DNA from 4 places in the Pseudomonas sp. KH_024_B2 genome. Region 3 is predicted to be linked to each of the others. Evidence: predicted binding sites of a transcription regulator. Region 3 holds the regulator's gene; each other region holds the start of a gene.
The links. The regulator sigma-54, encoded in region 3, starts transcription at its own class of promoters, with help from an activator protein. The targets are predictions, from matches to a motif close to ANTGGCATNNANNTTGCTNT.
Positions count from the first base shown of each region.

Region 1: flgB (flagellar basal body rod protein FlgB) is a predicted target of sigma-54. The motif match lies at 1,051-1,070, and genes of this name have one in related genera.
Region 2: AC3I0A_RS09425 (CmpA/NrtA family ABC transporter substrate-binding protein) is a predicted target of sigma-54. The motif match lies at 1,167-1,186, and genes of this name have one in related genera.
Region 4: glnK (P-II family nitrogen regulator) is a predicted target of sigma-54. The motif match lies at 1,237-1,256, and genes of this name have one in related genera.

Region 1 covers NZ_CM174502.1:1,358,211-1,360,409, forward strand. Annotated here, with positions in the region: gene cheR (protein-glutamate O-methyltransferase CheR) at 1-744, shown strand, start outside; gene flgB (flagellar basal body rod protein FlgB) at 1,113-1,520, shown strand; gene flgC (flagellar basal body rod protein FlgC) at 1,524-1,967, shown strand; gene flgD (flagellar hook assembly protein FlgD) at 1,983-2,199, shown strand, end outside.
Region 2 covers NZ_CM174502.1:2,002,683-2,004,881, forward strand. Annotated here, with positions in the region: gene AC3I0A_RS09425 (CmpA/NrtA family ABC transporter substrate-binding protein) at 1-1,031, opposite strand, end outside; gene AC3I0A_RS09430 (quinone-dependent dihydroorotate dehydrogenase) at 1,279-2,199, shown strand, end outside.
Region 3 covers NZ_CM174502.1:4,918,924-4,921,122, reverse strand. Annotated here, with positions in the region: gene ptsN (PTS IIA-like nitrogen regulatory protein PtsN) at 1-104, opposite strand, end outside; gene hpf (ribosome hibernation-promoting factor, HPF/YfiA family) at 117-425, opposite strand; gene AC3I0A_RS22860 (RNA polymerase factor sigma-54) at 545-2,038, opposite strand.
Region 4 covers NZ_CM174502.1:5,671,201-5,673,399, forward strand. Annotated here, with positions in the region: gene AC3I0A_RS26415 (ammonium transporter) at 1-656, opposite strand, end outside; gene glnK (P-II family nitrogen regulator) at 690-1,028, opposite strand; gene AC3I0A_RS26425 (accessory factor UbiK family protein) at 1,450-1,710, shown strand; gene AC3I0A_RS26430 (YifB family Mg chelatase-like AAA ATPase) at 1,912-2,199, shown strand, end outside.

The DNA.
Region 1 (2,199 bases), 2.3 Mb from region 3:
TATCTGGTGTCGAGCCGTCTCAATAAACTGATGGAACAGCAGGGTATCAAATCCTTGGGTGAGCTGGTTCAGCGCATTCAGACCCAGCCGCGCAGCGGTTTGCGCGAGATGGTGGTGGACGCCATGACCACCAACGAAACCCTCTGGTTTCGTGACACCTACCCGTTTGAAGTCTTGAAGAACAAGGCGCTGCCCGAGTCGATCAAGGCTAGCCCTGGCCAGCGCCTGCGAATCTGGTCGGCGGCGTGCTCGTCGGGGCAGGAACCTTACTCGTTGTCCATGTCGATCGATGAGTTCGAGCGGACCAACATGGGTCAGCTGAAAATGGGGGTGCAGATCGTTGCCACCGATTTGTCCGGCACCATGCTGAACAACTGCAAGACCGGCGAATACGACAGCCTGGCTCTAGGTCGTGGCCTCTCTCCAGAGCGGCTGCAGCGCTACTTCGACCCCAAAGGGGCGGGCCGTTGGGCGATCAAGGCGCCGATCAAGAGTCGGGTGGAGTTTCGTTCGTTCAACCTGCTGGACAGCTATGCGAGCCTCGGCAAGTTCGACATCGTGTTCTGCCGCAACGTGCTGATCTACTTCTCCGCCGAGGTGAAGAAGGACATCCTGCTGCGGATTCACAGCACCTTGAAGCCGGGCGGCTATCTGTTCCTCGGCGCCTCCGAAGCGCTGAACGGTTTGCCGGATCACTACCAGATGGTCCAGTGCAGCCCGGGGATTATTTACCAGGCGAAGTGATTTGGCCGGCTACACCAAAACGGGAGTCCTCAGGGGGCTCCCGTTTTTTTATGTCTGCCAATTTCCCTCGGGACCACACCTATCCAATGTGGGAGCGAGCTTGCTCGCGAATGCGGTATGCCAGTCAAAGCAGATGTCGACTGACACGACGCCTTCGCGAGCAAGCTCGCTCCCACAGGGTCAGGTGTTGTTCTCCCGACTGTGAGCAGCGGCAGAAAAGCGGCAGGCGGCGGAAATCAGTTGCCGCTTTTCTGGCATTGCCGCCTTGCCGATGCCCGCAAAGCCCCGGTTTATGGCCTTTGGTAAATTGGCACGACGCTTGCTATGTTCCTCGTACGAAAAAACCGGTCACCCAAAGGTCACCCGACATGAGCATCAGCTTCGATAAAGCGCTCGGTATCCATGAACAGGCTCTGGGCTTTCGCGCTCAGCGTGCCGAAGTTCTGGCCAACAACATTGCCAACGCCGACACCCCGAACTACAAGGCTCGGGATCTGGACTTCTCTGCCGTGCTTGCCGCGCAGAATGAAAAGACCAAGAGCGGCACTTTCGCGTTGAACATGACCAATAACCGTCATATCGAAGCCGAAGGTCTGGGCAATGGCGACGAGTCGTTGCTGTATCGCACGCCGATGCAACCGTCGATTGACCAAAACACCGTGGACGCCCAGCTTGAACAATCAGCGTACGCGGAAAACGCGGTCAACTTCCAGGCCAGCTTCACGCTGCTCAACAGCAAATTCAAAGGGCTGGTGTCAGCCCTGCGCGGAGAGTAATCCATGTCGCTAGCCAGTGTTTTCAATATTGCCGGTAGCGGCATGAGTGCTCAAACCACTCGCTTGAACACCGTCGCCAGTAACATCGCCAACGCCGAAACGGTCTCTTCGAGCATCGACCAGACCTATCGCGCCCGTCATCCAGTGTTCGCCACCATGTTCCAGGGCGGCCAGAGCGGTGGCAGCGATTCGCTGTTCCAGAACCAGGATGCCGCCGGCCAGGGCGTGCAGGTGCTGGGAGTGGTCGAAGACCAGAGCAACCTCGAAGCGCGTTACGAGCCGAGCCACCCATCTGCTGACGCCAAGGGTTATGTCTACTACCCAAACGTCAACGTGGTTGAGGAAATGGCTGACATGATTTCCGCCAGTCGTTCGTTCCAGACCAACGCAGAAATGATGAATACCGCCAAAACCATGATGCAGAAGGTCCTGACCCTCGGTCAGTGATAAGGGGCGACTCAGATGGCTGTTACCGATTCCACCAGTAGCCTGACTCTCAACCAGATTCTCGCCAACTCCTCCAAGACCGCAACCAGTACCACCACTGATGGTTTGGCGGCTGCGACCAGCAGTACAACCGGTGATAAGGCATTAGGTAAAGACGCTTTCCTGCAATTGCTGGTGACCCAGCTGAAAAACCAGAACCCGCTCGATCCGCAGGACAACAGCGCGTTCGTGG
Region 2 (2,199 bases), 2.9 Mb from region 3:
TGAACCTGGCGGGCGACGCCGAGATAGTCCGGGTCGTCACGCAACAGACCCCAGCGGCGGAACTGGGTCATGAACCACATGCCATCGGAGAGATAGGGCAAATTGACTTCACCCCCTCCATAAAAGCGTAGTGCATGGGGGTCTTGCCAGTGATTGCCGAGGCCGTCGGCATAGTCCCCGAGCAGTCGCGGCTGGATGCAGTCCACGGGCGCATCCAGGTACTCGCGGGCGCTCAACAGCTGTGCGGTGCTTTGCCGGTTCTCGGTGCTCTGTTCGATAAAACGACTGGCTTCCAGGATCGCCATGACCAGTGCGCGGGCGGCATTCGGGTACTGCTCGACAAACGCGCGGGTGCAACCCAGCACCTTTTCCGGATGATCGGGCCAGATGGTCTGGCTGGTGGCGATGCTGAACCCCAGGTCCTGCTTCACCGCGCTGGCGCTCCACGGCTCGCCGACACAAAAGCCGTCGATGCGCCCGGCCTGTAGGTGCGCGACCATTTGCGGCGGCGGTACCACCACGCTGTCGACATCCTGCAACGGATGGATGCCCTGGCTGGCGAGCCAGTAATAGAGCCACATGGCGTGGGTACCGGTGGGGAACGTCTGGGCGAAGGTCAGCTTTGCGCGACTTTGGTGCACATGCCGATCCAGTGCTTCAGGACTGGTCACGCCCTGGGCTTGCAGGCCGTGGGACAGGTTGATGCTTTGGCCGTTCTGGTTCAGGCCCATCAGCACCGCCATGTCGCTGGCGGCGACTCCTCCGATGCCCAGGTGCACGGCGTAGATCAAGCCATAAAGGCTGTGGGCGGCATCCAGTTCGCCGCTGACCAGTTTGTCCCGCAGGTTGGCCCAGGATGACTGGCGCTTGAGATTCAGGGTCAGGCCGTAGGGCTGGGCGAAGCCCTGTGTGGCGGCCACCACCACCGAGGCGCAATCGCTCAGGGCCATGAAGCCCAGATTGATCGCGCTCTTTTCCGGAGCATCGCTGCCGTTGACCCAGGCCAAGGGGCCTGCTGGAAATTCATTCATCAGGTATTCACCTTCCACAAAAAAGCGTCGTACCCGGGGCTCTTGCCAAAGCAAAGCCGGATGACGACGCCGTTGTCCTTTCAATAACAACTTGGGACTCATCCCGCCGTTGGCATGAGTGCTGATGGAGTCCATGGTGCAAGGCATATGCCATTCACTGTTGATTTCATCGAGCGCCTCGCTTGCGGCCCCGTTGCCCGGCTATAATCGCCGGCTCATTTCGCCGCCAACCGAGTCAATCCCGCCCATGTACACCCTGGCCCGTCAGCTGTTGTTCAAACTTTCCCCGGAAACCTCCCACGATCTGTCCCTGGACCTGATCGGCGCGGGCGGGCGTTTGGGCCTCAATGGCTTGCTGTGCAAGGCGCCAGCGCGGATGCCGGTGAACGTCATGGGGCTGGATTTTCCCAACCCGGTGGGTCTGGCGGCAGGCCTGGACAAGAATGGCGCGGCCATCGATGGTTTTGCCCAGTTGGGTTTCGGCTTCGTCGAGATCGGCACCATCACCCCGCGTCCACAACCGGGTAACCCGAAACCACGGATTTTCCGCTTGCCGCAGGCCCTGGCGATCATCAACCGCATGGGTTTCAATAACCTCGGCGTCGATCACTTGCTGGCCCGGGTGGCGGCAGCCAAATACAAGGGCATTCTGGGCATCAACATCGGCAAGAACTTCGACACGCCGGTTGAGCGCGCAGTCGATGACTACCTGATCTGCCTGGATAAAGTTTACGCCCATGCCAGCTATGTGACCGTCAACGTCAGCTCGCCGAACACGCCCGGCCTGCGCAGCCTGCAATTCGGCGATTCGCTCAAGCAACTGCTCGAAGCCCTGCGTCAACGCCAGGAAGACCTGGCACAGCGCCACGGTAAACGCGTGCCGCTGGCGATCAAGATCGCTCCGGACATGACCGACGAAGAAACCGTGCAAGTGGCGCAAGCGTTGATCGAGACGGGGATGGACGCGGTGATCGCCACCAACACCACCCTGAGCCGCATCGGTGTCGAAGGCATGGAACATGGTGACGAGGCGGGCGGCTTGTCCGGCGCGCCGGTTCGCGACAAGAGCACCCACACGGTCAAGATACTGGCTGGCGAATTGGCCGGCCGCTTGCCGATCATTGCTGTGGGCGGTATCACCGAAGGCAAGCACGCGGCTGAGAAAATC
Region 3 (2,199 bases):
CGGTGGATCAGGTTGGCAATTTGTTCGAGGGCTTTCTTTTTACTGCCGCCCGACACGTTCACGCAGGAACGGCCGGGGGTCAGGATGTTTTCAAGTCGGATCATGGGTTGGGAGTGTTAACGACCTGTTGCGCCCTGGAGGACACTTTGGGTCTTTTCCTTATGCTTTTTGAGTTGGCGATCCAGCTTGTCGGTGAGTGCATCGATCGCCGCGTACATGTCTTCATGTTCGGCGTTGGCGACCACTTCATTGCCGGGGATATGCAAGGTAGCTTCGATTTTCTGCTTCAGCTTCTCGACCGTCATCGTGACTTGCACGTTGGTGATCTTGTCGAAATGCCTTTCCAATCGCTCCAGCTTTTCGCCGATGTAGGCGCGCAGAGGTTCGGTCACTTCCAGTTGGTGTCCACTGATGTTGACTTGCATACAGCTTCTCCTTCGTTGCCAGTGCATAAGGCGGCAGGCTGGGTTGCCTGCCACTAGGCTGTGTCCGAAAACTGCCTGCGAGTTTTCGAACGCACCCTGGAACGCTGTGGCGTGGCCCGTTACATCAACCGCTTGCGTTCGCTCGAAGGCGCAATCCCAAGGGATTCACGGTACTTGGCGACGGTGCGGCGGGCTACCTGAATGCCTTGTGCCTCCAGTAAACCAGCGATCTTGCTGTCACTCAACGGCTTTTTCTGATTTTCCGCTGCGACCAGTTTTTTGATGATCGCGCGGATCGCTGTGGACGAGCATTCACCGCCTTCAGAGGTGCTGACGTGGCTGGAAAAAAAGTATTTCAGTTCGTAGATACCCCGTGGGGTATGCATGAATTTCTGGGTGGTGACCCGGGAAATCGTCGATTCGTGCATGCCCACCGCTTCGGCGATGTCATGCAGCACCAGCGGTTTCATCGCCTCATCGCCGTACTCGAGAAAGCCGCGCTGATGCTCGACGATCTGGGTGGCGACTTTCATCAGGGTTTCGTTGCGGCTTTGCAGGCTCTTGATGAACCAGCGGGCTTCCTGCAACTGGTTGCGCATGAAGGTGTTGTCGGCGCTGGTGTCAGCGCGACGCACGAAACCGGCGTACTGCGGGTTGACCCGCAGGCGCGGCACGGATTCCTGATTCAGCTCCACCAGCCAGCGTTCGTTGTCCTTGCGCACGATCACGTCGGGGACGACATACTCGGCTTCACTGGACTCGATTTGCGAGCCCGGGCGCGGGTTGAGGCTTTGCACCAACTCGATGATCTGCCGCAGCTCGTCTTCCTTGAGTTTCATGCGACGCATCAGCTGGCTGTAGTCGCGGCTGCCGAGCAGGTCGATGAAGTCGCTGACCAGGCGTTTGGCCTCGGTCAGCCAAGGGGTCTTGGCGGGCAATTGACGCAGTTGCAGCAACAGGCACTCGCTCAGATTGCGCGCACCGATACCGGCCGGCTCGAATTGCTGGATGCGATGCAGGACGGCTTCAATCTCGTCCAGTTCGATATCCAGCTCCGGGTCGAAGGCTTCGAGGATTTCCTCGAGCGTCTCGTCCAGGTATCCCTGATTGTTGATGCAATCGATCAGGGTCACGCCAATCAGGCGATCGGTGTCGGACATCGGGGCCAGGTTCAGTTGCCAGAGCAAATGGCTCTGCAGGCTCTCACCGGCCGATGTGCGGGTGGTGAAGTCCCATTCGTCGTCATCGTTGCTCGGCAGGCTGCTGGCGCTGGTCTGGTAAACATCTTCCCAGGCAGTATCGACCGGCAGTTCGTTGGGGATGCGCTCGTTCCAGTCACCTTCCTCGAGGTTATCCACCGTTGGGGCGGTTTCCTGATAGGAGGGTTCCTGAATATCGGTATTGGGTTTCTGCTCGACGTTGTCGGCCATAGGGTCGGCGTTATCGAAGTCGTCGCCTTCTTCCTGGCGTTCGAGCATCGGATTGGACTCCAATGCCTCCTGGATTTCCTGTTGCAGGTCCAGGGTCGACAATTGGAGCAGGCGGATGGCCTGTTGCAGCTGCGGTGTCATCGTCAGCTGCTGGCCCATTCTCAAGACAAGCGATGGTTTCATGGCAGGGGCTTAACACCTTATTCGCCGGCGCGCATGCGCCATCCACTACAGGGCGCCGAAGCGCCAAACATAAGCAAATTATATGCCTGAAGCGGGAGTGTTTGCCTAGAGCGCTGTAACAATAAATTTTTATAAGGCTTTATTGAGGTAGCGCTCTGGTG
Region 4 (2,199 bases), 750 kb from region 3:
GCAATCAGACCGGCCACACCGGCGTTGATATGCACCACGGTGCCGCCGGCGAAGTCCAGCACGCCCCAGTCCCACATCAGGCCGCCGTTACCGGACCAGACCATGTGCGCAATCGGCGCGTAGACCAGGGTGAACCAGATGCCCATGAAGATCAGCATGGCGGAGAACTTCATCCGCTCGGCGAAGGCACCGACGATCAGCGCCGGGGTGATGATGGCGAAAGTCATCTGGAAGGTGATGAACACCGCCTCAGGGAACAACGCCGCAGGCCCGGTCAGGCTCGATGGAGTGACACCGGCGAGGAACGCCTTGCCCATGCCGCCAAAGAACGAGTTGAAGTTGACGACGCCCTGCTCCATGCCGGTGGTGTCGAACGCAATGCTGTAGCCATAAATGACCCACAGAACGCTGATCAGACCGGTAATGGCGAAGCACTGCATCATCACGGAAAGAATGTTTTTCGACCGAACCATGCCGCCGTAGAACAGCGCAAGGCCGGGAATGGTCATGAACAGCACCAAGGCTGTCGAGGTCATCATCCAGGCGGTATCGCCGGAGTTGAGGACTGGGGCCGCCACTTCGTCTGCCGCCATAGCCAGGCTGGGCATTACGAGGGACAACAGGGCTCCTAGCCCTGCGATTTTACGCAGAGTCATATTGTTTTCTCCTGGGGCGTTGGGTTTGGCGGCTTAGATTGCGTCGGTATCGGTTTCGCCGGTACGGATGCGAATAGCCTGTTCCAGATTGACCACGAAGATCTTGCCGTCACCAATCTTGCCGGTGTTGGCCGCCTTGGTTATCGCCTCGATAACCCGGTCCAGATCCTTGTCGTCAATGGCGACATCAATCTTCACCTTGGGCAGGAAATCGACCACATACTCCGCGCCGCGATACAGCTCGGTGTGACCCTTCTGCCGACCGAAGCCTTTGACCTCAGTAACGGTAATGCCCTGCACGCCGATCTCGGACAACGACTCGCGTACGTCGTCCAGTTTGAACGGCTTGATGATGGCAGTGACTAGCTTCATGAAAACTCTCTCCCGAATTGGTGGACTTGCCCCAGGAAAAACAAACCCGGCTCAAGTCTAAGCGCAGTGCCTGGCTTTGTAACGCATCGTCGGCCTGACTCAGCCATCCCGACGCCAGCTAACCGCTCCTGACGAAACACTTCCCCCGTTCCGACCGGCGCACTGCATTCGTCACAGCGACTGCATCAGTGCATGGGTTACCAAGGACTAAGCAGAAAGCTTGCCATCTCGTGAAAACCCATTGATTTCAAACCCTTGGTCGCTGTCGCAGGCATCTTTTTACAACTACCGCAACAGATACGCACAACAACGGTGCGCGACTGCCCGCCGACATGCGCGAAAAGCGTGCACTCCTGCCTGCGCCATTGACTATAGACACTGCGTGATACACTGCCGACCATCTGTTTACAGGACACCTTCCATGCTCGCGCCCAAAGACCTCCTCGACGCCCTGAGCGGCCACGCCTCCCGACTGTTCAGCGGCGACACCCCGCTGCCACGCAACGAAATCGAAAGCCAGTTCAAAGCTCTGCTGCAAAGCGGCTTCAGCAAGCTTGATCTGGTGAGCCGAGAAGAATTCGACAGTCAGATGGTCGTACTGGCGCGCACCCGCGCTCGGCTGGAGAGCCTTGAGGCGAAGGTGGCGGAGCTGGAAGCCAGATTGACGCCGCCTGCGGAATAAGGACACCGTCCGCCCACAGGAACCCCGCCCATCCTGTGGGAGCGTGGCTTGCCCGCGAATGACTGCGTAGCAGTCACCTTCTCATTTAGTTTGATACATCCTGTCTGGATTCAATCGCTGTAATCCTCCAGTTTTTACTCTTCGCTCAACTACCCTTCCAAAACCGCAGGACGCGGCTTTCGCACCCTCAAGGAATGATCTATGTCTCTGGCCATCGTCCACAGCCGCGCCCAGATCGGCGTGGACGCACCCGCTGTTACCGTTGAGGTCCATCTGGCCAACGGCTTGCCATCCCTGACGCTGGTGGGCCTGCCGGAAACGGCCGTCAAGGAAAGCAAAGACCGGGTGCGCAGTGCGATTCTCAATTCAGGTCTCGATTTTCCGGCACGTCGCATTACCTTGAATCTCGCTCCGGCCGATCTGCCCAAGGACGGCGGACGCTTTGATCTGGCGATTGCCTTGGGGATTCTCGCGGCCAGCATGCAGGTT